One region of the Ruegeria sp. CDSC068 genome, then DNA from elsewhere that is predicted to be linked to it. Evidence: riboswitches for the same ligand, from Rfam matches in the RefSeq annotation. Region 1 holds a riboswitch; each other region holds the start of a gene.
The links. A riboswitch is a leader RNA that binds a small molecule or an ion and turns the genes downstream of it on or off. The one in region 1 is predicted to bind cobalamin.
Positions count from the first base shown of each region.

Region 2: linked by a shared signal. The riboswitch ahead of AC2FID_RS07930 (DUF1636 family protein) and the one ahead of AC2FID_RS17385 (hypothetical protein) in region 1 are both predicted to bind cobalamin.
Region 3: linked by a shared signal. The riboswitch ahead of AC2FID_RS12775 (DUF1636 family protein) and the one ahead of AC2FID_RS17385 (hypothetical protein) in region 1 are both predicted to bind cobalamin.

Region 1 covers NZ_JBXWNV010000009.1:46,515-56,870, reverse strand. The annotation lists gene AC2FID_RS17420 (ribonuclease T2 family protein) at 1-209, shown strand, start outside; gene AC2FID_RS17415 (hypothetical protein) at 206-694, opposite strand; gene AC2FID_RS17410 (hypothetical protein) at 838-1,317, opposite strand; gene recR (recombination mediator RecR) at 1,374-1,967, opposite strand; gene AC2FID_RS17400 (YbaB/EbfC family nucleoid-associated protein) at 2,032-2,376, opposite strand; gene AC2FID_RS17395 (DNA polymerase III subunit gamma/tau) at 2,764-4,515, opposite strand; gene AC2FID_RS17390 (protein-tyrosine phosphatase family protein) at 4,673-5,170, shown strand; gene AC2FID_RS17385 (hypothetical protein) at 5,178-5,585, opposite strand; cobalamin riboswitch at 5,670-5,889, opposite strand; gene AC2FID_RS17380 (alpha/beta hydrolase family protein) at 6,034-6,891, shown strand; gene rsgA (ribosome small subunit-dependent GTPase A) at 6,899-7,927, opposite strand; RNA gene ffs (signal recognition particle sRNA small type) at 8,086-8,184, opposite strand; gene AC2FID_RS17365 (bifunctional 2',3'-cyclic-nucleotide 2'-phosphodiesterase/3'-nucleotidase) at 8,224-10,053, opposite strand; gene nudC (NAD(+) diphosphatase) at 10,262-10,356, shown strand, end outside.
Region 2 covers NZ_JBXWNV010000003.1:88,327-98,682, reverse strand. The annotation lists gene AC2FID_RS07940 (acetate/propionate family kinase) at 1-744, opposite strand, end outside; gene AC2FID_RS07935 (bifunctional enoyl-CoA hydratase/phosphate acetyltransferase) at 737-2,131, opposite strand; cobalamin riboswitch at 2,325-2,532, shown strand; gene AC2FID_RS07930 (DUF1636 family protein) at 2,634-2,990, shown strand; gene AC2FID_RS07925 (ABC transporter ATP-binding protein) at 2,987-3,772, shown strand; gene AC2FID_RS07920 (ABC transporter substrate-binding protein) at 3,783-4,733, shown strand; gene AC2FID_RS07915 (FecCD family ABC transporter permease) at 4,735-5,748, shown strand; gene AC2FID_RS07910 (ferredoxin-type protein NapF) at 5,898-6,413, shown strand; gene AC2FID_RS07905 (chaperone NapD) at 6,410-6,703, shown strand; gene napA (nitrate reductase catalytic subunit NapA) at 6,700-9,192, shown strand; gene napG (ferredoxin-type protein NapG) at 9,220-10,038, shown strand; gene napH (quinol dehydrogenase ferredoxin subunit NapH) at 10,035-10,356, shown strand, end outside.
Region 3 covers NZ_JBXWNV010000005.1:274,007-284,362, reverse strand. The annotation lists gene cobG (precorrin-3B synthase) at 1-476, opposite strand, end outside; gene cobN (cobaltochelatase subunit CobN) at 473-3,766, opposite strand; gene cobW (cobalamin biosynthesis protein CobW) at 3,770-4,825, opposite strand; gene AC2FID_RS12775 (DUF1636 family protein) at 4,822-5,211, opposite strand; cobalamin riboswitch at 5,296-5,505, opposite strand; tRNA gene AC2FID_RS12770 (tRNA-Cys) at 5,792-5,865, opposite strand; gene AC2FID_RS12765 (protein-L-isoaspartate O-methyltransferase family protein) at 6,093-6,746, shown strand; gene AC2FID_RS12760 (TolC family outer membrane protein) at 6,842-8,260, shown strand; gene AC2FID_RS12755 (hypothetical protein) at 8,335-9,099, shown strand; gene AC2FID_RS12750 (cobyric acid synthase) at 9,103-10,356, opposite strand, start outside.

The DNA of each region.
Region 1 (10,356 bases):
CGGTCAAACTGCCTGCATCAGTCGTGGAGGAAGCCTTTCTGAAAGCCAACCCCGGCCTTGAGCGCGACATGATCACTGTGACCTGCAAGCAGGGCTATATAGAAGAGGTCCGCCTGTGCCTGTCGCGCGACCTTGAACCCGTGCCTTGTGGGCGAGACGTGATCCGAGATTGCACCGCCAAAGACGCCCTGTTTGATCCGATTCGCTAGAGTTTCTTGTTCTGGCAGTCGCGCGCATATTCCAGCGCCTTGGCCGTGCCTTTCAGATCAATCGCCATGACCACCTCACCCGCCGGGTTATAGACGGTCATGGTTTTGTTCTGGGCAATCGCATCCACGAAGCTTCGGTCTGTGAAAAACACCGTTGCACCTGGCACGTCGCGCTGATTGAAGCCGATGGCAGCGGCGTCATAGCTTTTGCCGTCCAGATCGAACCGGATCGGATAGCTCTCACCTTGCCTAATGTCGCCCCACGCCTTGTTGTAGACGGCGAAATAGCCGCGATTGTTCAGCGCATCATAGCCCAGCCGCACGACCGAGAGGTCCTGATACACCGTCTGGATCAGACACCCGTTCCCAAGCGCAGGGTCCATCATGATGTTCCAGCCTTCGACAAAGCCCTTGTCGACGAGTTCTTGCGACAGGGCAGAAGTGGCGGTGAAGGCGGCGAATGTGAAGGCGAGAAGGCGTGTCATTGGTTCGTTCCTGCAAATCAGATCTAATGGGAAAGCCCTGGCAAAGCCGTAAGGGCAACGAACAATCTACAATACTACTTGTTTACATGTAACCTGGCGGTCCACATTCTGGACATCACGTTAGTTCATGATTTTTTTTTGCGTCAATGGCAGCTTTCGGAAGTCGCCATTCCTGCGTCACCGTTTGGCATTGCGGCAATGTCTTCCGCATAGCAGGCTAGGCTTTTGCCGTTTGTGCCGCCGCGGGAATAGAAGATAAAATGAACAAGGGAGCCATCTCGTTTTTGTGATTGTACGTAGAATCTTGTCGCGTTTGGTGGGGCGCTTCGAACTGTCTCTAAAATGAATGGAAGTGCTCCATCAAAATAGAGTTTGATATCGCCCCAATCTTCCAACAGAAACGCAACGAAGTCTGCATCTTCTATCTCTTCGGGCCTCGCATTCGGGTCGAACATAGGGTTGCTAAGTGCGATTTCATTGTAAAACTTATCTAGTTTGTGTTTATCCAATTCGGACAGCACCATTAGTTTTAGTTTATTCGAATTTTTGGCGGTTGCTGTCCCGGCCAAGCTTTGGACGACAATCATTGCTGCCAGTATTATCAGATAGAGTTTTTGCTTCATAAACACCCTCAAAATAAGAATATCCCCAACTAGTGTAACAAGCGGCGCGAGAAGGACTAAATTTCCTTCCTGGCCCGCAACGCCGCAGTAATCGTCCCGTCATCCAGATAATCCAGCTCACCCCCAATCGGAACACCCTGCGCCAGTGAGGTCAGGCGGACCTGTCCCTCGAGCTGATCGGCGATGTAGTGGGCGGTGGTTTGTCCATCGACGGTGGCGTTCAGGGCCAGAATGACCTCAGAAATCCCTTCGGCCATCACTCGATCCTTTAGACGGGGGATGCGAAGCTCGTCCGGGCCGATGCCGTCCAAGGCAGACAGCGTGCCGCCCAGGACGTGATAGCGACCCTTGAAAACTGCAGCGCGTTCCATCGCCCAGAGGTCGGCGACGTCTTCGACCACGCACAACTCTCCGGTCGCGCGATCCTCGCTATCGCAGATGTCGCAGATATCGGTGGTGCCCACGTTGCCGCAATTCAGGCATTCGCGGGCGGTGGCGGCCACCTGCTGCATTACGTCCGACAGGGGCGTCAGCAGCAGGGTGCGTTTTCGGATCAGGTGCAGCACCGCGCGGCGAGCCGAACGGGGGCCGAGGCCCGGCAGTTTGGCCATCAGGTCGATCAGATTGTCGATATCGCTGTTCGAACTCACGGCGTGCGCTCCTGCAAAAGGGCCGGGCAGTTGTGCCCGGCCTTTGGGTCGTCAGGAGTGTCTATCAGAACGGCAGCTTGATGTCTGCGGGCAGACCCATGCTTTCGGTCAGCCTTGCCATCTCTGCCTGAGAGCGCTCGGCCGCTTTGGTTTGCGCGTCCTTGATAGCGGCCAGAATCAGATCTTCGACAACTTCCTTATCGTCGCCATTGAAAATCGACGGATCGATGTCCAGACCCTTCAGCTCGCCTTTTGCTGTGGCGGTGGCCTTCACCAGCCCTGCACCGGATTCGCCTACAACCATCAGGTTGTTCAGCTCTTCCTGCATGTCCGTCATCTTGGTCTGCAAATCCTGTGCGGATTTCATCATCTTGGCCATATCGCCCAGACCGCCGAGTCCTTTGAGCATTTACTGTCTCCTAAATTGTGATCGCCTTAGGCGAACATATACAGCGTAAAGTGTTATCGACGCACATAGCGCAATTGTCAGCCCTATGAATAGGGTGGAATGACCGATGCACCCGATGTCTGCCGCCGTTCTACGCGAGTCATCCATCATGTCGTCGACAAAAATGTGAGCCGCCCAAATTGCCCAAGCGAAGGACGTAGCCAATGCGATCCATGGGTTTCCGCGCCAGATTGCTATAGCAGACAACACCAGCAAGACCATGGATACCGGATGCAAGGTGAGAGCAACTGCTTCGACCAATTCGCTAACCGGTTCGCCATCCCAGCCAGGGTTAAATACTTCGCATGCTTCGTAGTAGACCGCATCGATGTGTGCAAAGTGCAGCTGTTAATCCTCCTCGAACGGGTCCCATTCGTCTTCGACCTCAGGCAGGGCTTCGGTTTCGACCTTGGCGGCGCGTTCTTCCGGGGTTTCGATCCGCTTGATGCGCGCTTTTGGAAACTGCATCAGAACGGCTTGAACCAGTGGGTGTTGTTCGGCCTGCGCTTTCAACGCCAGATCAGCCGCGTCTCGTACCTCGGCGATTGTTGCTGCGTCCCCGTCGGCCACAATTGAGACGGCCCATCGGTTTCCGGTCCAGCGTTGCAAGGCCGAACCAAGCCTTTGCGCCAGATCGGTCGGCGCTTTGTCCGTCGGCGTGAACTCGATTCGTCCCGGGGAATACGAGACGAGACGCACGCCGTTTTCGACCTCAACCAACAGTTTTACATCCCGGTTCGTGCGGATCAGTTCGACCACGTATTCGAAGGTTGGATAGTGTGCCAGCGCGGTCTGGACGTCCTGGGCAAGCGCTGCGGTGGGCGCCCCTGCAGGCCCGCGTTGCGCCGAGAGATGCGCAGAGGACGTCGCCTGTGCAGGTGCATGAGTTGGCACAGCCACACCACCGCCAGGTCCCCCGCTTGGTGGGGGTGGAGGCGCATCCTGTAGTCGTTTGATAAGCTCTTCGGGGCTTGGCAAATCGGCCACATGGGTCAGACGAATGATTGCCATTTCGGCGGCCATCATCGCGTTGGGTGCTGCAGAGACCTCCTCCAGCGCTTTCAGCAACATCTGCCACATGCGTGTCAACACCCGCATCTGCAGCGCCTCGGCCATCTGTTGACCCCGTGCGCGTTCATCCGGTGAGACGGTGGGGTCATCGGCGGCATCGGGAGTGATTTTGACCACGGAAACCCAATGGGTGATCTCGGCCAGATCGCGCAGAACAGCCAGCGGATCGGCCCCTTCGGCATACTGGCCGCTCAACTCAGTCAATGCCCCAGCCGCATCGCCACGCAAAATCATGTCCATCAGATCCAGAACGCGCCCCCGATCTGCAAGGCCCAACATTGCCCGAACCTGATCGGCGCTTGTTTCCCCTGCACCATGTGAGATCGCCTGATCCAACAGCGATGTTGCATCGCGCGCAGAGCCTTCGGCCGCGCGCGTGATCAAAGCAAGCGCGTCTTCTGCGATCTGCGCATTCTCAGCCGCTGCGATCTTGTTGAGAAGGCCAATCATGTCTTCGGGTTCGATTCGGCGCAGGTCAAACCGCTGACAGCGGGACAGTACGGTCACCGGCACCTTGCGAATTTCGGTCGTCGCAAAGATGAACTTCACATGCTCGGGCGGTTCCTCGAGCGTTTTGAGCAGCGCATTGAAGGCGCTGGTCGACAGCATGTGAACTTCGTCGATGATGTAAATCTTATAACGCGCACTGGCGGCACGATATCGGACACTGTCGATAATCTCGCGAATGTCGTTCACACCGGTCCGGCTGGCGGCGTCCATCTCCATCACGTCGACATGGCGTCCTTCCATGATGGCAACGCAATGCTCGCACTGACCACAAGGTTCGGTCGTTGGTTTGCCTTCACCATCGGGACCGATGCAGTTCATACCTTTGGCGATAATCCGGGCGGTGGTGGTTTTGCCGGTGCCGCGAATACCGGTCATGATAAAGGCCTGCGCGATCCGATCCGCTTCGAACGCGTTTTTCAGCGTGCGCACCATTGCGTCCTGTCCAACCAGATCTGCAAAGGTTTCAGGGCGGTACTTGCGGGCAAGAACCTGATAGGCGGGGCTGGGCGTTTCGGTCATGTCTGCTCTGTCAGATTCGTGTCAGAAATGCAGCGTAGAGACCCGGGCCGCCCGCGTCCACAGCAGGCTTTGTGGAATTTCGGTTTGGACCGCGTCTGTAAGCGGGATAAACCGGCTGTCAAAATTTGGTGGGCCGGTGGCAGTAGGAGCATAAGCTTTGGCAAAATTTGCAATCTACGCGCTGCCTGTTGGCTCAGGCACCATGGCGCTGTCCCCTTTGCCTGGCGGCGGCGGTGGGTATGTGGACGATTTGAGGGTGATACAGGACTGGAACCCCGATCTGGTGATTTCAATGACCACCGAGGCCGAGATGCAGCAGATCGGCGCAGGCGGTTTTGGTCGAGACGTTCAAAGCAGGTCCGCTACCTGGGTGCATCTTCCGGTCGAGGATTTTGGCACGCCGCCCCTGCCAATCGAAACTCTTTGGCCCCAAGCCAGCGCAGCCGCCCGGCAGGTTCTGTCCGACGGTGGACGCGTGCTGGTGCATTGCCGGGGCGGTTGTGGGCGGTCGGGGATGGTCGCGCTGAGGCTCATGGTGGAAAGCGGTGAAGATCCAAACCACGCGCTAAACCGGCTGCGCTTGGCCCGACCATGTGCGGTGGAAACGGATGAGCAGATGGCTTGGGCCATGAAACCGGCCCAGAGCGATCGGTGAACTAGGATCAGACCGTGGCTTGTTGAACAACCTGATGCGATGGACGCGGTGCAAGGGCCGATGCCTGAAGCATGGCGCAAGGCAAGGCCGCCAAAACACCAGCAGGCAGAGTGGAAAAGTCAGGGTCGAACATCATATCGGCGTATTCGTCCAGTGTGTCGGCTGAGTCGCCCGTGTTTGCTCCGCAATAGACCCTGATCCGGGCCGGGCTGGCGCGAAACCGTGCGGTGCAGCCCTCATCGCAATGGGTCAGTTCGCTGGAGCCGTCCACCTCAAATCCGCTGGTCGTCATCGGTTGTGCTGTTGCCATCGCCTCGGCCAAGGCTCGAGCCATTTGGGCCAATGCGGGGCAGGTTTTCCCCGTTTTCTGGCACAGTGTGGCGGTGAACTCGTGGGTCGTTGTCTTCCAGATCATAATGCGCCCTCCGCGCGGTGAACGGGGGACGTGGAACAGGGAACTCAGCGCACTGAAGACCTGCCCGGACACCCCGCCCGAGTTTCGGTTTTTACTTTGATGGCAGGTCTCCTGACTTGCGGGTCATTGCTTTGCCGACCTTCCCAGCCTTTCGGCCAGTGGTATTTCGGCATTGCTTACCGCTTACAGTTGCGGGGGCAGTCGCGGCCTTGGTCCGTTCCGGCATTGCCGGGCTGGACCGCACCGAGTTCCCTTTTCATCCCGCCCCAATATAAGGACGAGAACCATCACCTCATCGCTAGCGGTTGTAGGTGGCTTGAGTCAAGCGGGCTGTTTCCCACCGTTCAAGTGGACGCTTGGTCACTTTGAAAATCTGTTGACTCTAGTCGCGCAAAAGCGCCGATATGCCATATGTGAACCGAATAGTTCAGATGCTTGCGAGGGCACCATGTTGGACAACACTCCGGTCGTTTTGACCGAGGATTTCACGTTTTCTGCCGGAGAGGCCGAACTGTCGGCACGGCTGTATATGCCTGCCTCGGCACCCGATGTGGCGGTTGTAGTCCATGCAGCCACAGGCGTACCGCGCGACTATTACCAGCATTTTGCGCGGTGGTTGGTGGAAGAACAGGGTATGGCCTGTCTGACCTATGACTATCGCGATTTTGGCCACTCTCTACGCGGGCGCCTACGCGATTCGCAGGCCACGATGGCCGATTGGGCGTTGATCGACATGCCCGCTGCTCGCGCTGAAATGCGGCGCAGATTTCCCGCCGCCCAGCAGTGGAGCATTGGCCATTCGGTGGGTGGAATGCTGGGGCCAATTCAGCCCGATATTGAACAGATCGACCGGATGATCTGTGTCTGTTCAGGTTTGGTGACGGTATCCGACCACCCCTGGCCGTATCGCGCACTGGCGACAATGTTTTGGTATGCCCACCCGCCATTGCTGGTTAAGGCATTGGGATACCTGCCGGGCAAGGCACTTGGGTTCGGCTCGGACCTTCCGGCACGTGTCTACTGGCAGTGGCGCAAATGGTGCACCGCTGCGCTGAGCTACGTGCCGGATATCGGCAAAAGCCTTCCAGACGCCCGTTGGGCTGCGTCGGAAACACCCGTCGATCTGTTCACAATGGACGATGATCAGGTGGTGCCCCCGAACGCGGTTTGGCGCCTGGCCGATCTTTACGGTCCCAAAGCCCGCCGGCATCAGTTGTCGCCGAAAGACATTGGATTGGCCGAGATCGGTCACATCGGCGCATTTGCGCGCCGAAATGCGGCCATATGGCCCCGGTTGATCGCCTGAGCCGGACTTACAGCTTTTTGCGGGATTTCTTGTCCTGCATCACCGATCGTACCATCTTACCAAAGGCCTTGTCGCGCGCACGAGACTGCGCCACGGTTTCCGAGTTCCTCTCATCCTCGCGCCGCAGCTTTCGCCAACGCTCTAGCCGCTCTGTGTCAAGGGATCCGGTGGAAATCGCATCCTGCACAGCGCATCCCGGCTCGGCCTGATGCTGACAATCGGAAAAGCGGCAGGTTTGGGCCAATTCCAGAATGTCGGAAAAGACCTCATCGACGCCATCTTGTGCATCCAGCAACCGCAAAGCCCGCATGCCGGGTGTATCGACCAGCCAGCCTCCGTTCTGCATCGGATGCAACGCGCGCGCCGTTGTCGTGTGCCGCCCGCGCGCGTCGTCCTCGCGAATGCCGGACGTTGCCTCCTCCAGACCAGTCATGGCGTTGACCAATGTTGTCTTGCCGACACCGGATGAGCCGACCAGTGCAGCGGTCTGTCCAGCAGGGCACCAGGACAGTACTTGCTGCACGTCCAGGGCATCCAAAGCATTGATTGCCAGTACGGTCAAAAACGGAGCCAGCGACTCGGCTGCTTTGGAGAAATTACTAGGATCGGTACAGGTATCGGCCTTGGTTAGAACTATCACCGGATAGCACCCGGCCTGGTGTGCCAAAGCCAAATACCGTTCCAGCCGGGCCAGATTGAAGTCGGCATTGCAGGAACTGACGATGAACAGCACATCCACATTGGCGGCGATCAACTGGACCTCGGCCGCGGTTCCGGCAGCGCGGCGTTTCAACAGGCTGCGGCGTTCCAGCAGGTGTTGAACCCGGTTTTGATCATCCGCCAATACCCAATCTCCGACGGCAAAGTCGCCCGTCGGTTGGGTCAGGGTGAGCAGAGGTGTTTCACCGTTGATGCTTGCGCCGATCAGGCGATCACGGTGAACGGCTGTGATGCGAAAGGGAGCGCATGTAGGATTGGCCGCATGTTGTGCGGCAAAGTGTGAGGACCATCCCAGGTCCGAAAGTGTAAAAGACATTGTTCTGCCTGTGTTCAGGTACAGCAAGCCGTCTGGATGGCGGTCGCGTATCCAGCGGTAATGTGTTCAGGCAGGTGTGAGGGTCGGCCTCAGAAACGCTCTGCCCAAAGGGTTTTTGCTACAATCATAAAAGCCCTCCTGCGGCTAACGATTCAAGTAAGTGAGAGGTTGGACATCGACCCAAGCGGGGCTCGTTGTGGCTGCTTCCTTCCGGACCTGACCAGGTTGGCGAGGCGCTCGCCCGCGCCAACCTCTCGAAAATCGATATAGGGAAGACACGCAGAAATGACAACCCGTCACAGTGAGAGTTGAATGCGCAAGAACCCTTCGGCATTCGTGCCAGCCAGCGTTGGGCTGAACTCTGTGATGTCCGCGAGGTGACGTTGTGCCTGTTGACCGGTCTTCAACAGGACAGAGGACCCCGGCATGGGCGCAAAACGGAATGGGCAGGGGCCCTGTTCCAGCGATTCCGTGGGCAATGCTCCGGTCAGGTAATCCTTCAGCGCGTGTTGGATCGGCAAAGCCGGAACGTTGATGATTTCGGCGTCTCGTATGAACGGGAAATGCCCTCCGCCGCTGGCCCGATAATTGTTCAGTGCAACGACAAAGCGTTGTTCGGACGTTATCGCGCGGCCGTCGAAACGAAGATCTGAGATGCGTCGGTATGCTGGATTTACCAGTCGCCCCTCCGCATCGAACCGAGGCGGTACGCTCAGGTCGATCACGTAGCTTAGCCCGAATAGTACATCGAAATTGTGTCCGGCTCGATCAGGATTGACCAATTCAGTTTGCACGCCGGGTTTCACCTGATTGAATACGCCCGCAGACATTTCAAGCCAATCTCTGATGTGCTCTCCTGTCACCGCGACCGAACGAAGTTCGTTTGGAAAGATGTTCAGATCAGCCACGTGTCGCATGCGCATCACGCCCGCAGGAATGTCCGAGTAAAAACGAGGCCCGGCACGACCACCGAATTTTGAAGGTGCCACGGCGGACAGTAAAGGTGTCGCTTCATGGGGTGTGCCCTTCAGGTTGTAGCGCACGGCCGAAGCCTGTGCTGCGGCCACCATCGCAAGCCCGCGATCCCTGGTGCAAAAGCTGAAATAGCTGTGCAGGTGCTGATCCGTATGCCCAATTGGTTCCTCGGCCTGTTTTCGTGTTGCGGAATGCACATCCGAAAACAGCGCCACCAATGACGGGTCTTCGGGTGCCGGCTCAACACCTGTGACCGGGCGCAGTTCAGAACGACGCGCCACGACCGACCAGCCCTTTTCTGTCGTGGCAACCAGCGTCAGATCAATCACGCCAAGATGAGATCCGGCAGATCCCGGCATGACAACAGGTGTGCCATGCACCATACCGCCAGTGGCATCGACGTGTTCTAGCCCAGCGTGCGACTTCCCCGGCAGGGTCAGATGCGTGTGCCCGGCGATGATGGCGTCTATACCCTCAATCGCGGCCAGGGGGATTATCGCGTTTTCAAGATCGGGCGCGGGGTCGACGGACCCCAGCCCCGTATGGGCAAGCGCGATGATCACGTCGCAGCCGTGGGATCGAAGCTCAGACACTTTAGTGCGCGCGCAGGTCAGAATGTCGTCTATCCGGACGTCATCACCCAGCCGATGAGATTCCCAATTCCGGGTCTGCGGCGGAACCACCGAGAAGACGCCGACGGTTAGCGAGGCTTGGTGCCCCGCGACCTCAATCCGGCGGGTTAGAACTGCCAGATCCTGCCAGACGACCTTGACACCAGATCGATGAACATTGCTGCAAACCACCGGACAGGGGGCCTGCGAAAGGATGCTGTCCAGTATATCTTGACCGAACCCGAAATCATGATTGCCCAACCCGATCGCATCATACTCTAACGTGCTAAAGGCCTGCATCAGCGCATGCGGCTTGTCAGCTTGCTCGGCGGCGAGGTCCCCAACCGGAGTTCCCTGCAGCGAATCGCCGTTGTCAAAAAGCAGCACGGTTGAGCCTTCCCCCTGCGCCTCAGTTCGGGCTTCACGGATCAGGCTGGCGGTTCGGGTCAGGCCAATTGTGGGTTCAGGGGTGTCAGAATAGTAATCAAAACCCCTCAAGTTCATATGAAGATCCGTGGTGGCCAGTATTCGGATCTGCACGGTCTGCGAAGGCAGAGAAGGGGAAGGTTTCAAATTTCTACTTTTGGCAGTTTTGTTTTAGTCATTTTCAACAAAAAGATTAATCACAGTGAATTGCAAGGTTTAGCTGTGTTCATTCGATAGCGACCTGTGGTTTTGGGGGTGGAATACCGTTGCAACTGATTGGCCGACATGGCAGCCCTGTGCGGAGCAAGCCTAAGGATAACTTATGAAAAATGCGGAATATGTGACGTTTGGTAGCTCGGGGCTGGATCGTGCGGCGCATATTCGTGGGGATGCTGATGCGGTCGCGCGAGCGCGATC
Region 2 (10,356 bases), on a different contig from region 1:
CACGACCCCCGGGTCCAATTGCCCGCTGCGGGTGCCCATGGGCAGACCGTCGAGCGCCGAAAATCCCATGGTCGAGGCCACGGCCCGGCCACCCGACACCGCACACATCGACGCGCCATTTCCCAAATGCGCAATGACGACGCGGCCGTCGTACAAACCCGGCGCAATTTCTTTCAGCTTTTGCGAGACGTAGTCATAGCTCAGCCCGTGAAACCCGTATCTGCGAACGCCCTTTTCGTAGAATCTTTGAGGCAATGCGAAGGTATCATTCACCCAAGGGTGTGTCCTGTGAAACGCGGTATCGAAGCACGCAATCTGGGTGGTACCCGGAAAGGCTGCCGCGGCCGCCTTGATACCCGCAAGGCTGTAGGGTTGGTGCAAAGGCGCGAAGGGAATGAAACCGCTTAGCGTATCAAAGACGTGCTCGTCCACCACGACAGGTTCCGAATAGACTGGTCCGCCGTGAACGACGCGGTGGCCCACGGCCCGGACGTAAATGTCCGGCAGGTATTCGCGGGTAAGTTCAAGAAACGCGCTGATGGCCTCGTCATGGGTCTTAGCCCCAGACAGCTGACGGTCGACAGACCGCCCCCCTGCCGATTGGGCCAACAGGCGTGGGGCATCCCCCAACCGCTCGATTTGACCGCGCCAGCGCATACTGGGACGTCGGTCCTCGACCAGTTCGTAAAGCGCGAATTTCAACGAGGACGACCCGGCATTCAGCGCCAAAACATGTTCAGCCATGGATTTTGCCTTCATTCGCAATTGCATGCAGCGCCGCGACAGCACAAGACGCCAGCCGCGAAGCATCATCATCTGCCCGAGATGTCAGGATAATCGGTGCCGCAGCACCTATCACAACGCCGGCAGCCTCGGCATGAGAGATATATGTCAGCTGTTTGGCTACCATGTTGCCGGCTTCGATATTCGGAACAACCAGAATGTCTGCGACCCCCGCGACTGGTGAGGTAATGCCTTTTGTCCGCGCCGCGTTCAGATCAACCGCGTTGTCCATGGCCAAGGGACCATCGACCAGTCCGCCGGTGATCTGTCCACGCTCGGCCATTTTCGACAACAGCGCGGCATCGACAGACGACGGTAAATGCGGGTTGATGGTCTCAACCGCTGATAAGACGCCAACCTTGGGCATCTCGATGCCAATAGAATGCGCAAGATGGATGGCGTTCTGAACGATATCGGCCTTGGTTTCGAGATCCGGTGCGATATTCACCGCCGCATCTGTAACCATGATGGGTCGAGACATGCCTGGCACGTCCATCACGAACACATGCGACAGCCGCCGCCCGGTTCTCAGGCCTTTTTCACGGCGCAGAACGGCGCGTAACAAGACATCTGTGTGCAAGTGACCTTTCATCAGCATCCGGGCCTTACCTTCAACGACAAGCCCGACCGCGCGTTGGGCAGCCACTTCGTGGCCTCGCGCTTCAATGATTTCAGCTCCGGACAAATCGGCCCCAAGCTGGGCGGCAGCGGCGGTGATTTTGTCCGGGTCGCCAACCAAAATCGGAGTAATGATGCCGTTTTCCAACGCGAGTAATGCCCCGCCTAGCGAATTCGGCTCTTCCGGGGCGACGATCGCTGTGGGCATCGGGTCCAGAGGACGTGCCTTTTCCAACAAAGCGTCGAAATGCCGGTGACGCTGAACGATCAGTCCCGGCACCTCGACCGAGTCGAAGGTCAAATGCCGCGACGGTGGCGTGACCTGTACGGTACCGCTTAGGATCAATGCGTTATCCCCGACCCGGCGCACTTCGGCGGAACAGGTCAGATCGCCGTCTTCACGCTTTTCGGTAACAGCCACAAAGGCGGTCAGTTCTTCGCCCGCCATAACCGGAGCATGAAAACTCAGGTCCGCCCGACGTGTTTGCGTACCGGCCCCCGGTAAGATGTTTCCAATGACTGCAGCCACCAGACCCGCGGGCCACAAGGCGGGCGCGACAGCCTCGGGGTGTCCATCTCCATCTCCGTCATAGGCCGCCAGATTCAGCGGGTTGTGATCACCCGAAGCCGAGGCAAACGCGTACAAGTCGTCCACGGTGCACAATCGGGTGACCTGCGCCTTGTCGCCTACCTTCAGTTGAGAATAGGTTCTGTTTTCTTGAATTTTCATCTCGACCGGCTTTGTTTACGAATGCGTGTTCGTCGTTTTAAACATTGGATGTGCGGCCCCTCCGGAACCAGAGCATATCCACCTTTGTCCCTACATTTCTGCGACGCAGCGTAGTCAGATCGTGGGCAAATGACAAATGACCTCTGTGCGTGGGGCGCTGAGTATTATCGCTTGACCCAAAATCGGAACTCGGGCAAGCATCACCCACGATGGTTCCCTATGGTTCGCCAAGGGATGAAAAGGGAATACGGTGAGGTTGCCAACAAGCGCCAAGTCCGTGACTGCCCCCGCAACTGTAAGCGGTGAGCGACGCCAAATACCCACTGACCCCAAATGGGTCGGGAAGGATGGCCAAGCCACGACCCGCAAGTCAGGAGACCTACCATCCGATGTTCAACCAACCCGGGGCGGGGCGTCCTGGAAGGAGGCTTTATGACACGTCTAAGACGTGATGACATGATTGGCACCTTCTGTCCGCGCTTGGCAACAGGCGGAGTGGGCCATGTCGATCAGTCCTGATCACTTCCTTCTGATTTGCGAGACCTGCGAGGGTTCTGACCGGGCGGATTCATTGCGCGCTGCGCTTGCAAGCAAGCTTCCATCCAGTTTTGACATCCAAAGCGTTTCCTGCATGGCCGGTTGCGGTCGTCCCACAGCCGTCGGGTTTCAGGCATTCGACAAAGCGCAGTACCTTTTCGGTGATATCCAATCGGCTGAGGACGTGGATGCTTTGGCCGAATTTGCACATCAATACCTTCGCAGCGCGGATGGGTGGACCAACGCAACGCAGCGCCCGCCTGCCCTTCTTGAAAAGACCCTGGCGCGCCTGCCACGGCTGAAGCTGGAGACAAGCGCATGACCTGCGGAGCTTTCCTTGAGGCGCGCGGGCTGGAGTTTTACGCCCTGAACGGCGACGTACTGCTGCAAAACATCAATTTCGAACTGAATGAAGGGGCCACTCTGGCAATTGCCGGCCCAAACGGTGCGGGTAAGACAACGCTGCTGAATCTTTTGTGCGGCGGCGAAGAGATTGTTCTGGGGGACGTTTTGGTAAAGGGGCGCAGCCTTCGGCAGCTTTCGGCGATGGACCGCGCCCGAATGATCGCCGTGGTCAGTCAGCAGGAATCGCCGGACGGGCGTTTGTTTCTGCGCGACTACGTGGCCCTTGGGCAAATCCCCATCCGCGCCGATCGATCTGCGGCTGAGCACGCCTTGGAATTGGACCGCATCCTGAAGCTGACCGGACTCGTCGCCCTCGCCGACAAGCGGATGGCCGTGTTATCCGGCGGGGAACGCCAGCGCGCTCATATCGCAAGGGCGCTGGCGCAAAACCCGTCGCTTTTGTTCCTGGATGAGCCGACGAACCATCTGGACCCGGACGCCAAGGGACGCATGCTGTCGCTGGTCGCCGAGCTGGGCATTACGGTGGTCATGATCGTCCATGATCTGGTCATGATCCCGGAATTCGCGACCCATGTCGCGTTGATGAAATCCACGCGTCTGACCGGTTTCGGCCCCGTGCACGAAGTGCTGACACCCGAAAGGGTCCGTGAAACGTTTGGTGTCGATTTTCTTAGCTTTCAGCACGAAGGCCGCATGATCCCGGCACTGGATATCCGAAGAACCACTACCTCAAACTAGGAAAAATAACATGAACAAAACTCTCTGGTGCGCTGCACTGATCACTGGCATTGCAAGTGCCGCAACAGCGCGCGAGATCACCGTCGACAATTGCGGCGAGCCGCTGGTGTTTGAAACTCAGCCCGAGCGGCTGGTCGTACACGACATGAACATGACCGACATGGCCTTTGCGCTGGGTTTGCAGGACAAGGTCGTTGGCCTGACGGGCATCACTGGCTGGTACAAAACCAGCCCCGAGTTTGACACACTGCGCGGCGACATCCCGGAACTTGCGCCTAAGTACCCGACAGTTGAAAATCTGGTCGCTGTCGAACCCGACCTTTTCTTTGCGGGCTGGTACTATGGGATGAAGCCGGGCGGTGACGTGACCCCCGACACGCTTGCGCCGTTTGGCATCAAAACGATGATCCTGACGGAAAGCTGCGTACACCTGGATAAGGATCGTCCCGAAGCCAGCATGGATTTGCTGTTCACCGACGTCCTTCGCTTGGGCAAAGTAATGCACGTTGAAGACAAGGCAGAAGAGCTGGTTTCCGGCTGGAAAGAGGAACTGTCCGCGATTCAAACACAGACAGCCGACCTGCCGAAGCCCCGCGTTTTCCTGCTGGACGGTCCCGCCGATGCCCCGTTTACGGCTGGTAAGTTTGCCATTCCTGACGCGATGATTGCTGCCGCTGGCGGCGAGAACGTCACCCATGACATGGACACCAGCTGGGGACGTTCCTCGTGGGAGGCTGTTGCCGCTTCGAACCCGGAATTCCTGGTTTTACTTGATTATCAAACTGGAAATGGCGCCGCAGATACCTTCAAGTTCCTGCAGGACCATCCCGTGATGTCTCAGACGGATGCGGTCAAGAACGAACGCTGGATTGGTCTGCGCTACGAGGAACTGACACCCGGACCGGCAAATATCGAAGCAATTTCGAAAATGGCCAAAGCCATGCACCCGGGCCTGAACTGATATGGGCCGACTTGGCCTTACACTCTTGCTGGGGGCGGCTGTATTGGCCGCCCTTTTGCTAACCTCGACGGTCTACGGGACCACATCCATTCCAGCCTCTGACGCACTGGCCGGTGTCTTGTTGGGCACGGGAATAGTGGAAGGGGACATGTCTCCGCTCCACCGCATCGTGTTTGACCTGCGCTTACCACGCGCGCTGTTTGCCGCCGTGATCGGTGCCGGGCTGGGCATCGTCGGCGTTGTCCTGCAAACCACCACACGCAACGATCTGGCGGACCCGTTTCTGTTCGGCCTGTCCTCTGGCGCTGCAGCGGGAGCTGTCTTTGTCATTACAGTAACCGGAGATGTGCTGGGCTTTTGGACCCTGCCACTGGCCGCGTTTTTCGGAGGGCTTGTCGCATCAGGTATTGTGCTGGCTTTGGTTCATGGGCTGCGCACAAGCGCGCCCGAAAAACTGATCCTCGCGGGGCTCGCGGTTTCGTTTTTGTTTTCAGCTATTACCAATTATCTGATTTTCGCAGGCGACAGCCGCGCGGCCCATTCGGTTATCTTCTGGATGCTTGGGGGTTTGGGTCTTGCCCGGTGGGAGACATTCCCGCTGGTCTGCGCAGGTTTAGCATTGATCCTCGCCTATGCAATGTACCGTAGCCGCTGGCTTGATGCACTGCTGACTGGTGATTTGACGGCCGCCACCCTGGGTGTGCCCGTTCAAGGCTTACGGTTCCGAATGTTCTTCGTCGCAGCTCTTGCAACCGCTGTATTTGTGTCCGTCGCGGGTGTGATCGGTTTTGTCGGCTTGATGGTTCCCCACATCGCACGCGGTATCGCGGGGCCTTTGCACAGCCAGCTTGTGCCTACCGCCGCCATTGTCGGAGCAGCTTTGCTTACAGGCTCGGATATCCTGAGCCGTCTGTTGCTTGCCCCGCAAGAGCTGCCTGTTGGGATTGTCACGACATCGCTGGGATCGGTTTTTGTTTTTCTTCTACTAATCCGAACCGCGCGCCCTCGCAGATGATCTCAAAGGGTCGCTTCGGCAAAAAAATTAAAGTTTCCTAAATGACTAATATTTAACAGGCCAAATGACCTAAATCAAAAAAGGCCCCCACAGATCACGGTATGCGATACACTCGATTACAGGAATCGAGTGTAGCCAGGTCGCATGCAATGCAACAACTGACCAGCCGACGCGCGTTTCTAAGCGCAAAGATCAGACCAGAGGACGGCAATATCGCCAGACCTCCGGGCTCGGTTGAGCTGTGCTTTGTTGAAACATGCAGTAAATGTGGTGATTGCGCAGATACTTGCCCCGAAGATGCGATCGTCATCGGGACAGATGGATATCCCCGCTTCCAGCCCACTGACAATCCCTGCACCTTCTGCGGTGACTGCGCCCGTATTTGTCCAACCGAAGCGATATCGATTGACCGTTTGCCAGATTGGCCATGGCGCGCCGCGCTTACAGCGGACACCTGCCTATCTATGAACGGCATCAGTTGCCGCATCTGTCAGGACAATTGCGAACAAAGCGCGATCCGTTTCAAACTGATGACCGGCGGCCGCGCAGAGCCGGTGCTTGACCTTGATACATGCAACGGCTGCGGGATTTGCCCAAGTTTATGTCCCGCCGATGCCATTGCGCTGGAACGCCAACCTCAACCACAAATGGAAGCTACTCAATGAACATCTGCGGTTGTCTCGCCCATGTCGCACCTGATCACACGAGCGCAGCAGCGCGCGTGATGAAGGGCACGCCGGGTGTCGAAATTCACGCTGAAACGGAAGATGGCCGATTTGTTGTCGTCGTCGAAGACACTCCAACCCGTCTTGCATCCGAAACCATCATGGATCTGCACCAGATCCCAGGCGTCATCTCTTTGACCCTGACTTATCACCATTTCGAGGATCTCGCGGACGCCCATCCGCAGCCCGATGCCCCAAGCCCAACCACCAGCCGGAGGCCCACGCAATGACACATTCTGAATCCCGTCGGACTTTTCTCAAGGCCTCTGCGGCCGCAGCAACGGCGTCAGCCGCTGGTATTCCGTTGGCGGCCGGTCAAGCCAATGCCCAGGCCGGAGCGCCAGACATCCGGTGGGACAAGGCGGCTTGCCGGTTCTGTGGTACAGGCTGCTCTGTTCTGGTTGGCACCAAAGAAGGTCGTGTCGTTGCGACGCAAGGCGACCCCGACGCGCCGGTGAACCGGGGGCTGAACTGTATCAAGGGTTATTTCCTGTCCAAGATTATGTACGGCAAGGATCGACTGACTACACCTTTGCTACGCAAGACCAATGGCGAATACGACAAAAACGGTGAATTCGAGCCGGTAAGCTGGGACGAAGCGTTCGATGTCATGGCCGCAAAATGGAAAGAGGCGCTGGCCAAGAAAGGCCCGACCAGTGTCGGCATGTTTGGTTCCGGTCAATGGACGGTTTGGGAAGGCTATGCGGCCTCCAAACTGATGAAAGCCGGGTTCCGGTCCAACAATATCGACCCCAACGCACGGCACTGCATGGCATCAGCCGTTGTGGGCTTCATGCGGACGTTCGGCATTGATGAGCCGATGGGCTGCTATGACGATTTTGAGCACGCGGACACGTTCGTTCTGTGGGGTTCGAACATGGCCGAGATGCACCCGATCCTGTGGTCGCGCCTCACCGATACACGTCTGACCAAACCGGATTGCGAAGTGCATGTACTGTCGACGTTTGAGCATCGCTCGTTTGAACTGGCGGACAACGGCATCGTTTTTGAACCGCAGACCGATCTGGCGATCCTGAACTACATCGCCAACTACATCATTCAAAATGGCGCGGTAAACGAAGACTTCGTCAAGAAGCACGTCAACATCACCAAAACCGCCACCGATATCGGCTATGGCCTGCGCGACACCAACGCACTGCAGCAAGAAGCCGAAAATCCGAACTCGGGCAAGATGGATCCGATCAGTTTCGAAGAATACGCCGAAGCCGTCGCGCCCTACACGCTGGAATATACCTCTGAACTGTCTGGTGTCCCTGCAGACAAGCTGGAGAAACTGGCCCAGCAATATGCCGACCCGAACCGTAAAGTGATGAGCTTGTGGACCATGGGCTTCAACCAGCACACCCGTGGGTCCTGGGTGAATTCGCTGATGTATAACGTGCACTTGCTGGTGGGAAAGATTTCCGAACCCGGAAACTCACCGTTCTCGCTGACGGGTCAACCGTCGGCCTGTGGTACGGCGCGTGAGGTGGGGACCTTTGCCCACCGTCTGCCGGCGGACATGGTTGTTACGAGTGATAAGCACCGCGAAATCTGCGAAACCGCATGGAACATCCCCGAGGGCACTATCCCGCCCAAGCCCGGCTTCCACGCCGTGTTGCAGCACCGCAAACTGAAGGACGGCGAACTGAATGCCTATTGGGTCCAGTGCAACAACAATATGCAAGCCGCGCCCAACATCAACGAAGAAGGCTATCCTGGTTACCGTAACCCGGAAAACTTCATCACAGTCTCGGATCCTTACCCAACTGTCACCGCAGTTTCGGCCGACTTGATCCTTCCCACGGCCATGTGGGTTGAGAAAGAAGGCGCCTATGGCAACGCCGAACGCCGTACGCAATTCTGGCGTCAACAGGTGCAGGCACCGGGTGAGGCCAAGTCGGACCTGTGGCAGCTGATGGAATTCGCGAAACGTTTTACCATCGAAGAGGTCTGGGGCGAAGAGCTGCTGGCCAAGATGCCCGAGCATCGCGGCAAGACCATGTATGACGTGCTTTATGCCAACGGTAAGGTCGACCAGTTCCCGCTGTCGGAAACGGCGGAAGGGTTCCACAACGACGACGCGGAGCATTTCGGCTTCTACGTTCAGAAAGGTCTGTTTGAAGAATATGCCGATTTCGGACGCGGCCACGCGCACGACCTTGCTCCGTTCGAGATGTATCACGAGGCCCGTGGCATGCGCTGGCCTGTCGTCGACGGCAAGGAAACACTCTATCGCTTCCGCGAAGGGTATGATCCGTATGTGCCGGAAGGCGCAGACGTTAAGTTCTACGGCTACGAGGACGGCAAGGCCAAGATCATCTTTGCCCCCTATGAGCCCGCCGCCGAGGAACCGGATGAGGAATTCGATCTGTGGCTATCCACCGGTCGTGTGCTGGAACACTGGCATTCAGGCTCGATGACCCGCCGCGTGCCCGAACTGCATCGCGCGTTTCCGTCAGCCGTTGTCTACATGCACCCGGAGGACGCCAAGGATCGCGGTCTGCGCCGTGGGCAAGAGATCGTACTCTCCACCCGCAGGGGCGAGGTGACCAGCCGGGTTGAAACGCGCGGCCGCAACAAGGTGCCACGCGGATTGGTCTTTATGCCATGGTTCGACGAGCATCAGCTGACCAACAAGCTGACGCTGGACGCGACTTGCCCGCTGTCGAAAGAGACCGACTACAAGAAATGCGCCTGTAAGGTCGAGCGCGCGTAACGGACAAGCGAGGCAAAGGCCGTCCCCATGCCCTTTGAAGGTAAACCTCTTTCGCCGCAACGGCGTCGCTTCCTGCAGGATGCGGCGCGTGCGTCGGGCGGCTGTGTGGTCGCCGGGTCATTGTTGGCATGGCTTGCCCGCGATGCCCGCGCGTTGCCGGCCGAAGCGTTGCGCCCCCCCGGCGCGCTACCGGAAGAGGCGTTTCTGTCCGCTTGCATTCGCTGCGGGCTTTGCGTGCGGGATTGCCCTTACGACACATTGAAACTGGCGGAATTGGGCGTGGATGCGGTTGCTACAGGGACGCCCTATTTCACAGCGCGGGATGTGCCTTGTGAAATGTGTGACGACATCCCTTGCGTGGCCGCCTGCCCCACCGGTGCATTGGATCCGGCCCTCGACAATATTGATGATGCCAAGATGGGTGTTGCCGTCCTTGTCGATCAGGAGAACTGCCTGAACTTCCTCGGCCTGCGCTGCGATGTCTGCTATCGCGTCTGCCCCGTGATTGATGAGGCAATCACGCTGGAAACGGCCCATAACGAACGTTCGGGCCACCACGCAATGTTTATCCCAACCGTTCATGCGGACCACTGCACAGGCTGCGGCATGTGCGAGAAAAGTTGCGTTCTGCCCGAGGCCGCGATCAAGGTCCTGCCTGCGCGCTTGGCCCGCGGCAGCAGTGCCGATCACTACCGCAAAGGCTGGGAAGAAAAAGAGGCCAAAGGCGGTCCCCTTGTTGAAGGCCTCATCGATCTGCCGGACCGTCTGCCCGGACCGGGCACCGACAACCTTGCCGCACCGGGCGGGTTCGCACCAGCATACGATTTGCCGGGGGTCGGACAATGAGTGCACGCACACATATGCCGGCCGGAATGGAGGCCATCGAAGAAAAAGGTTGGGTGCGCGCCCACAAATACCTGCTGCTGCGCCGCGCAAGCCAGTTGCTCTTTCTGGCTGTGTTTCTTCTGGGACCGTGGTTCGGCATCTGGATCGTTCAAGGCACGCTTGCGGGATCTTTGACACTGGGCGTGCTGCCGCTGACCGACCCGCTTATCCTGCTGCAAAGCGTGATCGCTGGGCATTGGCCGGAATTGACGGCCCTGATCGGCGGAGTGATCGTTCTCGCCGCTTACGCTCTGATTGGCGGGCGCGTCTATTGTTCAT
Region 3 (10,356 bases), on a different contig from region 1:
ATGAGGCCATCAGTGCCTGCCTCGACCCGGATATCGGCCGAATCCGCCGCCAACAGGCGCTTGGGGCCAGTGTCGATGGCAAAGCCGAATTTGGCGGGCAGAGTCGGCAATTCCTCCAACCGGTCGATCAGTTCCTGTGTCAGCTGTGCGGTTCGATCACCTGATCGATATAGGGGCGACACCAAGATATTGCGTCGCATTTCAATACCGGGCTCAGCATCCAAAAGGTTCAGCGCGGCCAGCTCGGCCAGCAATGCCTGATGATCGTCTTCTTTCACCCCGCGCAGCTGTAAATTGGCGCGGTTGGTCAGGTCGATCGTGCTATTGCCAAATCGCTCGGCCAACTCACAAAGACCACGTGTTTGTTCGGCGCTCAAACGAGTCAGACGCGGGCGCACCCGAACCACCAGACCATCGCCCGACATCATCGGCCGATGCGCACCGGGGCACCAACCCTGAACGACCGGGGCGCTCATCCCAGCCCCTCCAGATCGGCCCGGATTGAGTTGCGGCGGGTGTTCCAAAGGCCCGCGTCCAACAACGCGCGGAACCTGTCCTGCATGGCCTGATACGCGCGCGGGTTGGCCTCCTGCAAAAATGCGTCGACCTCGGTGTCGCCCAAAGTCGCGTCGTGATAGAGGTCGAACAGGTGCGGCGCGACCGTGCCTGACAGATGGGCGAAAGAGGCCATGTGATCCAGTGTCGCCGCAACTTCGGCAGCGCCCCGAAAGCCATGCCTTTGCATGCCTGCAATCCAGTTCGGGTTGGCGGCACGGGCATGAACCACACGGCTGATTTCTTCAGGCAGCGTTCGGGCGCGCGGGCTATCCGGGTTGGTGTTGTCCAGATGGTATAGCTGCGCCGTACCACCGGTGACTGTCTTGGCGGCGGCGAAACCAGCCTCGTGCGTGGCATAGTCGTTGGCCAACAGCAGATCGGTTTCGGTCAGATCCTGCAGGTGCACGAAACTGTCGGCATTCGTGACCCGTTGGGTAATGCCGTCCAAATCTTGTGTGATGTGTTCGCCTTCCAAAGCGAAAGAGCTGGCCTCAAGCCATGCCTCACCCGCCTGCGCGCGGGCCTCATCCGTATAGATTTCGGACAGCTGGGTCATGTTCACGCCATAGCTGCCCGGGGCCGGGCCAAAGACGCGCGCCGCCGGGGCCTGTCCGGCATAAGGGTTCCAGTCCGGGGCTTCATCGCGATCCGACAACGCGCGAACAGCTTGACCATAAAGCGCTGAAAGGGTCGGGAACACATCACGGAACAGGCCTGAGACGCGCAAGGTCACGTCCAGACGTGGGCGACTGAGGTCAGTGATGGGTAGCACTTCGATGCCCGACACCCGCTCGGACCCTTTGTCCCAAACGGGTTTGACGCCCAGCAAGTGCAGCGCCATGGCAAACTCTTCGCCCGCCGTGCGCATCGTGGCTGAACCCCAGAGATCAACGATCAGCCCCTTGGGATAATCGCCCTCTTCCTGCAGGTGTCGCCGCACCAATTCTTCAGCCAGCTTTACGCCTTGGGTATAGGCCGCACGGGTGGGGACTGAGCGCGGATCGGTGGTATACAGATTGCGCCCGGTGGGCAGGACGTCTGACCGTCCGCGGTAGGGGGACCCGGACGGGCCTGCCTCGATCCGTTTGCCTGCTAGCGCGTCGATCAATGCCGTGCGTTCGGCATGGGCAGAAGGAGCCGTGTCAAAATTGGCAGTGGCTTCGGGCACACGTCCAAAGATATGCAGCCCGTCTCCGAACTGGCTTTCCTTGATGTCACAGACGAAACGATCGATCCGGGTGATCGCCTCGGCGATGCAGGTGGCCTGATCGAGACCGAGGTCGTTCTCCAGCCCGATGGCTTGCGCTTCGTCCCGAATATCTTCTTGCAGGCGGTCGCGGCGCTTGGGGTCCAGACCATCTGCGTTCGAGAACTCATCCAGCAGCGATTCCAGCCGAACCATCCGATCCGGGGTACCGCTTTCCTTCATTGGCGGTGGGATATGGCCGAGCGTGACCGCCCCGATCCGGCGCTTGGCCTGCGCGGCCTCGCCAGGGTCGTTGACGATGAAGGGGTAGATGACAGGTAGATCGCCGATCAGTACCTCGGGCCAGCATTCGTTGGACAGCGCCACAGATTTGCCTGGCAGCCATTCCAGCGTACCGTGCGCGCCGATATGGATCAGTGCATCCGCACCAAGACCTTTGCGCAGCCAAAGGTAGAAGGCCACGTAGCTGTGGCGCGGGGTACGCGACAGGTCATGGTAATCGTCATCACGCAACTCGGGCGTGCCGCGTTCAGGTTGCAACGCGACCAGCGCTTTGCCGCGGCGCAGGGCAGTGAAGTGGAACGCGCCATCTGCAAAGGCGGGATCATCTTCGGGCTTGCCCCAGACGGTTTCGAGGTCTGCGCGCAGTTGTTCCGGCAAGTCCGCCAGCGCAGTCAGATATTCGCCAAGCGACCACGTAATCCGCGCATCTAGCAGCGTATCAGAAATCGGCTCTGCAGGCGCAGTGTCATACCCTTCGCCCTGCACGTCGGCCAGCATCGCCTCGGCTGATGCCAGTGCGTCGAGGCCTACCGCATGGGCCATCTGCCAATCTTTGCCGGGATAGGTGGACAGCACCAAGGCGGGCACCTGATCCTCTTTGTGTTTGTCGTTCAGGTTCAGCCAGCCGGTGACCCTGTCGATGATGGCCTCGATCCGTTCCGGTTCAGCCCGGTGAGCAAAGCGGGAATACTCCAGATGGGGGTCGCGTTTGCCCGGTTCCTTGAACGAGGCAATGCCAGCCGAGATCCGACCGTCCACTTCGGGCAGGACGACATGCATCGCTAGATCAGCGGGCGAAAGACCGCGTTCCGCCTCGGCCCAGGCTTTGCGGCGGGACGTTGCGAGAGCAACCTGAAACACCGGCACATTGGCGGCGTCCAGTGGAGAGGTGCCGGATGCGCCTTTGCCCGAGAACGAGGTTGCGTTGATGACGGCCGCCGGGTTCAGCGCCACGACATTTTCGCGCAGCCAATCGGCGGCCAGCGGGGCTTTCAGCGAGGGGGCGAACAGACCGACGGCCTCAAACCCGCGCGCGCGCAGGCTGCGGATCAGGGTAGCGACCGGGGCGGTGTCCGCCGAGGTAAGGTAAGCCCGGTAGAACGTTACCAAGATACGCTTTGCGTCGGTGGTGAACGCTTTATCCGCCGGGATGACGCCGCGATCCGGGCACCATGCACCGCATTCGGGCAGGGTCTTGGCCCCCATCACGGGTCCGGCATAGAGACCCGCCGCAAGCGCCATCTGGGCAAGAGCCGCTTGCGCCGCGACTTCACCGCCGGTGTCACAGAGATGCGCAAGGCGCCGCAGGGTCGAGACGGGCAGGGTGGAGTAGTCATCCAGCCGAGTATCCTCGCGCCCGTCGGCGGGTAGGACGGCCAGCGCGATGCCTTTAGCCTGTGCCAGCGCCAGAACTTGCTGCAAGCCATAGGACCAGTAAGGGACGCCGCCGATCAAACGGATCAGAATGCCCTTGGCGCCCTCGAGCGTTTGCTCGACATAAGTGTCGACAGACAGCGGGTGTTTCAACGCGGTCAGATTGGCCAATCGCATCGTCGGCATGCGACCTTCGGACCCGCCACCGCGATGCCATCCTGCCGCGAAAGCGCCAAGGTCGCTGTCCGAAAAGGACAGCACCACCAGATCCGCCGGGCTCTGACCCAGATCGGTCGGGGTTTCGGTCTCTTCTAACCCGTGGCTTTCGCGGAAGACGACGTGCATGGCTTACTCGGCGGCCTCGGTCACACCCACGAGGATATCGCGGATTGCGGCCTCATTGATGTCGTCATGCTCGGCAATGACCACCAGGCGCGAGCGGCGCTCTTCGCCGGGCTCCCACGGCCGGTCATACTGGTGACGTACGCGGGCACCAACGGCCTGCACCAGCAGACGCATAGGTTTGCCCTGAACGGCGGCATAGCCTTTGACGCGCAGAATGTTCAGGTTATTGGCCAGACGTTCGATATTGGCGACCAGTTCCGCCGGGTCGGTCTGTTCGGGCAACTCGACGATGATGCTTTCGAAATCGTCGTGTTCGTGGTCGTGGTGGCCGTCGTGATGCGACGGGCGCGCATCCATGTCATCCTCGGCGGCGGCTTCGAGGCCCAGCACGACACGCACGTCAACGGCGCCTTCGGCAACCTCGACCACGGGCAGCGGGCGCGGAGCCTCAGCCGCGATGACCTCTTTGGCTTTGGCAACGCCTTCCGGACCGGCCAGATCTGGTTTTGTCAGCAGGATGATGTCGGCGCACGAGATCTGGTCCTCAAACACCTCAGACAGGGGCGTTTCGTGGTCGATCGAGTCGTCAGCCAGGCGCTGGGCGTCCACGGCTTCGACATTTGGTGCGAAACGCCCAGCGGCGACGGCCTCGGCGTCCGCCAGAGCGATCACACCATCAACGGTGATTTTCGAGCGGATATCGGGCCAATCAAACGCCTTGAGCAGCGGTTTGGGCAGGGCAAGACCGGACGTTTCGATCAGGATGTGATCGGGGCGCGGCTCCAGCGCCATCAGCGCCTCAATGGTCGGGATGAAATCATCGGCTACGGTGCAGCAGATGCAGCCATTGGCAAGTTCCATGATGTTTTCCGCCGGGCAATCCGGAATGGCGCAGGATTTCAGGATATCGCCATCCACACCCACATCACCAAATTCGTTGACGATAACGGCCAGGCGCTTGCCCTGCGGATTCTGCATCAGGTGCTTTACCAGCGTAGTTTTGCCCGAGCCCAGAAAGCCGGTGATCACAGTGACGGGGAGTTTTTCAAGGTTGCTCATTTCAGGGCTCCAATCGGGGGAATGCGGGCCGCACAGTTTTTGCGGAAATGTTCGGGGCGCTCGCGCCATTTCACCAGACCGTCTTCAGCGGCCAGATACTTGGTGACGCCTTCAACGATGGTCTCGACATGGTCGGTCTCGTCGAGGTTTTCATAAACGAAGGTCCATCGGGATGGGCCGCCACGCAAAACGATCGAGCATCCCTGATCACAGTTCGACAGACATTCCACCGGTTTCAGGTCGACGCCGTCCGGCAAGCCAGCCTGTTCAAGTGCTTTATGCAGCAAAGTGCCGGGTCGCTGGGCGTCATCTTCGATAGGTAACCCACGGCGACATGTCGTGCAGACCAGCAACTCGACTGGTGCGGTCTCGGTCACGTCTCTCATCCCCCTCATCCTTTATACGGGGGACGGGGTTTCATGCGGGCCACGCGTCTGCACATGGACCCGACACCGGAACACCCCGCCCGGTTTCAACTTCGGGTGCTGGCAGGTCTCCCGGCTTGCGGATGTCAGAGGCGGGCCTCTGTCGGATGTCCCGCCTTCCCGGCCTATTAGGCCAGTGGCTTTGGGCACCCTCTCCGGTCACGGTCGCGGGGGCGGCTGTGCTTGGCGGAATAACCGCTGGCACATTCCCTTTTCATCCATCCGGGGATGGACACCAACGCATGCGACATGCGGCACGAGCAGGGGGCTTGTCAAGCACGACTGGGGTTTGAAAACCCGCTACGTCAGAAAAGCGACTTGCCGAAGTCAGTCAGCGGCATCCGATGCGATCTGATCACGCAGCGAGGCGCAATTCAGCCCGGCCGTCGCAGATGATTCAGCACTTCTCAGTTTGGCAATCAAGTAGTGCGGTTGTGTAAATGGAATCGCTGGACCCGCAATCGCAACATGCATCTGATACTGAACTTTAGGCGTCCGAAATTGCGAAAGCAGCGCAGAAAGCTAAGTGCTTGGAAATAAATGGAGGCGAGTACCGGAATCGAACCGGTGTACACGGATTTGCAATCCGCTGCGTCACCACTCCGCCAACTCGCCTTTTCAAGTAAAATCAAATACTTGCCGTGGTGTGATCGGCGTTTTAGCAGCTTTCGACAGGAGCGTCCAGAGGGGGGAGCGCAAATTTCAGGGCCGGGTGCCAACTTAGTCTTTGGTTGCGACGTTGTATCTTGTGAAGATTGGAAAGTTTCCGTGTCTGGGCCGTTGCCGGTTTTTCAAGGATGTGGCAGAACTCAATCACCCAAGGGAGCAAGATGAGCGATCCAATGACAGATTTCGCAGCCCGCCGCCGGACGATGGTCGATACGCAGATACGTCCTTCTGATGTCACGAAGTTTCCCATCATAGACGCGATGCTGACCGTCAAGCGCGAGAATTTCGTGCCGGACGCGCAGCGCGAAGCGGCATATGTCGAGGGATTGATCGAACTGGGTGATGGGCGCTGCATGTTGGAGCCGCGGACCCTGGCTAAGATTCTGGACATATTGAACATTTCGAACGACGAGTCGGTTTTGGATATTGCTCCGGCCTTGGGGTATTCGACGGCAGTCGCCGCGCGCATGGCACAGCTGGTTGTTGCCGTAGAGGAAGATGAAAATCTGGCGGCCGAATCTCAGTCTATCCTGATGGAGGCGGAGGCTGACAATGCGATTGTCCATGTCGGCCCGCTTGAGCAAGGTGCCCCCGAACATGGGCCCTATGACGTGATTATGGTCCAGGGTGGTGTGGAACAGGTTCCGGATGCGTTGATCGCGCAACTTAAGGACCATGGGCGAATTGCGTGCCTTTTTGTCCAAGGTGCACTGGGGATCGTCCGTATCGGCCATAAATCTGGGGATCGGGTGACCTGGCGGGACGCGTTTAATGCCAATGCACCGATTTTGCAGGCATTTTCCACGAACCGTGTATTTTCGCTATAGTTTTATGGCGGATTGTTCTGCCGCCTTGATTAGTTGAACACAAACGCGCAAACTGTCGGCAGAGCAGCGTAATTTTGATTTGAGAGGATTTCGTTATGAGTTCTATGGCGGGAGGAAAGCTGGTCAAGGCGCTGGCGCTGACTGCGGGGGTCGCACTTAGCTTTGTACCGGGACGGGCCGTTTGGGCCGACAATATTACTGACGCATTCATTGGCGCGTACAATACCAGCGGGTTGCTGGAACAGAACCGCGCATTGTTGCGTGCGGCGGACGAAGACGTGGCAATTGCATTGTCAGCGCTTCGACCGATCATCAACTGGACGGTCGCGATTAGCAGCAACTATAACCGTCGCAACGTCAGCGATGTGGTGACAAGAACCGACCCGAACAACTTCTTTACGGGGCTGACCCTCAGCCAACTGCTCTACGATGGTGGGGCCGCTGTTCTGGGCAAGCAATCGGCGCAAGAAACGGTGCTGTCGACCAGGCAGACCCTTGTTGATATCGAACAGCAGGTTTTGTTCCGCGGTGCCAATGCGTATCTTGAAGTGCTGCTGCAGGAAGAAACCGTACAGATCCGCCTGAACAACGTCGATGTATCGGCAGAGGAACTGCGCGCATCGCAGGACCGGTTTGATGTTGGCGAAGTCACGCGTACGGACGTTGCGCTGTCACAAGCCCAGCTTGCAAGCTCGCAAGCTGATCTGGCCGTTGCACGCGGTAACCTCGACACGGCGCGGGCGGAATACGTGAATGCCGTTGGCAAATCGCCCGGACGCACAGCTGGTCAACCGAGCCTGCCAAATCTGCCAAGCTCGGAACCGCAGGCCGTCAGCCTGGCGCAGCGAAACCACCCCGCCATTCTTTCGGCACAGCATCAGGTGCGTGCCTTCGACCTGATCGTTGCGCAACAGCGCGCCAACCTGGGTCCGAATGTCAGCCTGAACGCCGACGCCGGTATCACTGAGACCTATGACAACGATGACAATATCGAAGACGGCAGTGTTTCGCTGAACTTCAGTCAGCCGATTTACGCTGGTGGCCGTTTGGCCGCAAGCGTGCGCCGCGCCATGGCTACACGGGATGCATCGCGCGCCAACCTGTTGAATGTGCAGAAAGATATCACTCAGGGTGTGACAGATGCCTACGCCCGTTTCCAAGCCGCGTCAGCAAGTTTGCGGGCGTCGACCGAACGGGTGCGCGCATCGCAGGTGGCATTTGATGGTATCCGCGAAGAAGCTACTTTGGGTGCCCGGACCACGCTGGATGTTCTGAACGCACAGCAGGATTTGCTGGACGCGCAACTGGCCGAGGTTGCATCGCGGATCGAGCGATCGCGGGCCGCATACCAGTTAGTGCAGGCACAGGGCCTGTTGACCGCCGAACGTTTGGGACTGGCCGTGCAGATCTATGATCCGACGCTGTACTATAACCTGGTCAAGAAAGCGCCGGCTCAGGTCAGCAGACAAAGCAAGGACCTGGATCGCGTTCTCAAAGCGTTGCGTCGCGACTAAGGGCCAATACTATCTGTTGTGACGACCGGTTTGTTTGGCTACACTCAATCCTGAGGATAGAGCGGTAGAGAACAATGACGGAAAAAGTCGTGAACGGCAGAGTAGAGGACGTGCTGTCCTCGATCAAACGGCTAGTCGGTGAAAGAGGTGAGCAAACCTCGGAGTCGGCGCCTTCAATCGCCCGCAAGCCCGGGCGATTGGTACTTACCGATGCATTGCGAGTCGGCGGAACGTCCAGCATTCAGGACGGCCCGGAGAATGAAGCAGAGGTCAAAGCAGGCTACACGGCCGACGCGTCGGTCAAGCCGATGCTTCTGCGCGCGTGCGACATCGTTAATCGTGAAGACCCCGCCAACAAAGAACAGGCCGCGCCAGAGCCGCCCAAAAACCCGACCAACAGTCTGAGCGCAAAGATCGAAGCCCTAGAAGCGGCGATTGCACGCACTGAGGACCAGTGGGAGCCGGATGGCGAAAGCGAAGACGAGTACTCCGGTACTCCGGCGAAGGCCCTTGAATTCAGCGCGCGCAAAGAATTTACGGATACCGAGGGAAAGAAAGCCGAACCCACTCAGGCAAAGGCCAAAGAAGCTGTCGCGACGACCAAGGCAACTTTCGTTCGCGACCCCGAGGTGATCACCGCACCACCTGTTCACCCAGTCGAAGCAGCAGCGGAAGATTCAGCGATAGCTGGTATTAGCGAAGACGCATTGCGCAAAATGATCGCTGAGGTTGTCCGTGAAGAATTGCAGGGTGTTTTGGGCGAACGTATCACCCGCAACGTCCGTAAGATGGTCCGGCGCGAAATCTACAAAGCCCTGGCCGAGCAGGACCTCGAGTAACACTCAGACGCTTTTGGGCGTTTCTGCAAGCGCCAGAAGGCGGTCCAGATCCATATTTTGTTCAAGGTGGTCGGCCAGCGCGTTCAACGTATCTTCGACCCCGTCTTCATAGGCCAGGTCCGAGGTCACGCCCAATCGCGACAGGTAAGTCGCGCGGAATGCGTCCGAACTGAAGATACCGTGCAGGTAACTACCGCGGATACGACCAGAGGCGTTTGCAGCACCTTCTGGTCGCCCCTCGACCTCTAGCCAAGCGCGGGCGCAATCAGGGCCTTCGGTACGGCCCATGTGGATTTCGTAGCCCGACACCGGTTCTCCTCCGTTAAGGGCGCGGGCCGAAGTGAGCGTTACCTGTTTCTTCCCTGCCATCACGGTCTCAACATCCAGCAGGCCTAACGCTTCAACAGTTCCCGGTTGTCCGTCGACGCCATCCGGATCAGCGATTGTCTTGCCCAGCATTTGATAGCCGCCGCACAGGCCCAGAACATGGCCGCCCCGGCGGACATGGGCATATAGGTCGATATCCCAGCCCTGAGCCCGGAAATAAGCCAGATCGCCAATGGTGGATTTGCTGCCGGGCAGCAGTACCAAATCGGCATCACCGGGCAGGGGGCGTCCTGCTGGCACGATCTCGACCGAGACACCGGGTTCGGCAGACAAAGGGTCGAGGTCGTCAAAATTTGCCATGCGTTCTAACTGCGGAACAACCACCTTGCAGGCCCCGCCAGAGTGGGACCGGATATCCATCATATCCTCGGCTGGCAGTTTCCACGCATCATGGAACCAGGGAACGACGCCCAGACAGGGCCATCCGGTACGCGCAGCGATTTCATCGCGACCATCATCGAAAAGGGATACGTCGCCCTTGAACCGATTGACGGCAAAACCCCGGATCATATCAAGATCACCTGCATCCAATACCGCCTGGGTGCCTACGATCTGGGCAATGACACCCCCGCGGTGAATGTCACCCACCAGAATAACGGGTACGCCTGCAGCGCGCGCAAATCCCATATTGGCGATGTCACCCTTGCGCAGGTTGACTTCGGCCGGGCTGCCCGCGCCTTCGATCAGGACAAGATCCGCGTCGCTGCACAAGCGGTCAAAGCTTTCAAGCGCTGCGCCCAGCAGTTTGGATTTATCCTTGCGGTAATCGCCCGCTTTCATCGTGCCTGCGCGTTGGCCTTGTACGATGATCTGAGCACCAGTGTCGGTTTCCGGCTTCAGCAGAATCGGGTTCATGTCTGTATGCGTCGC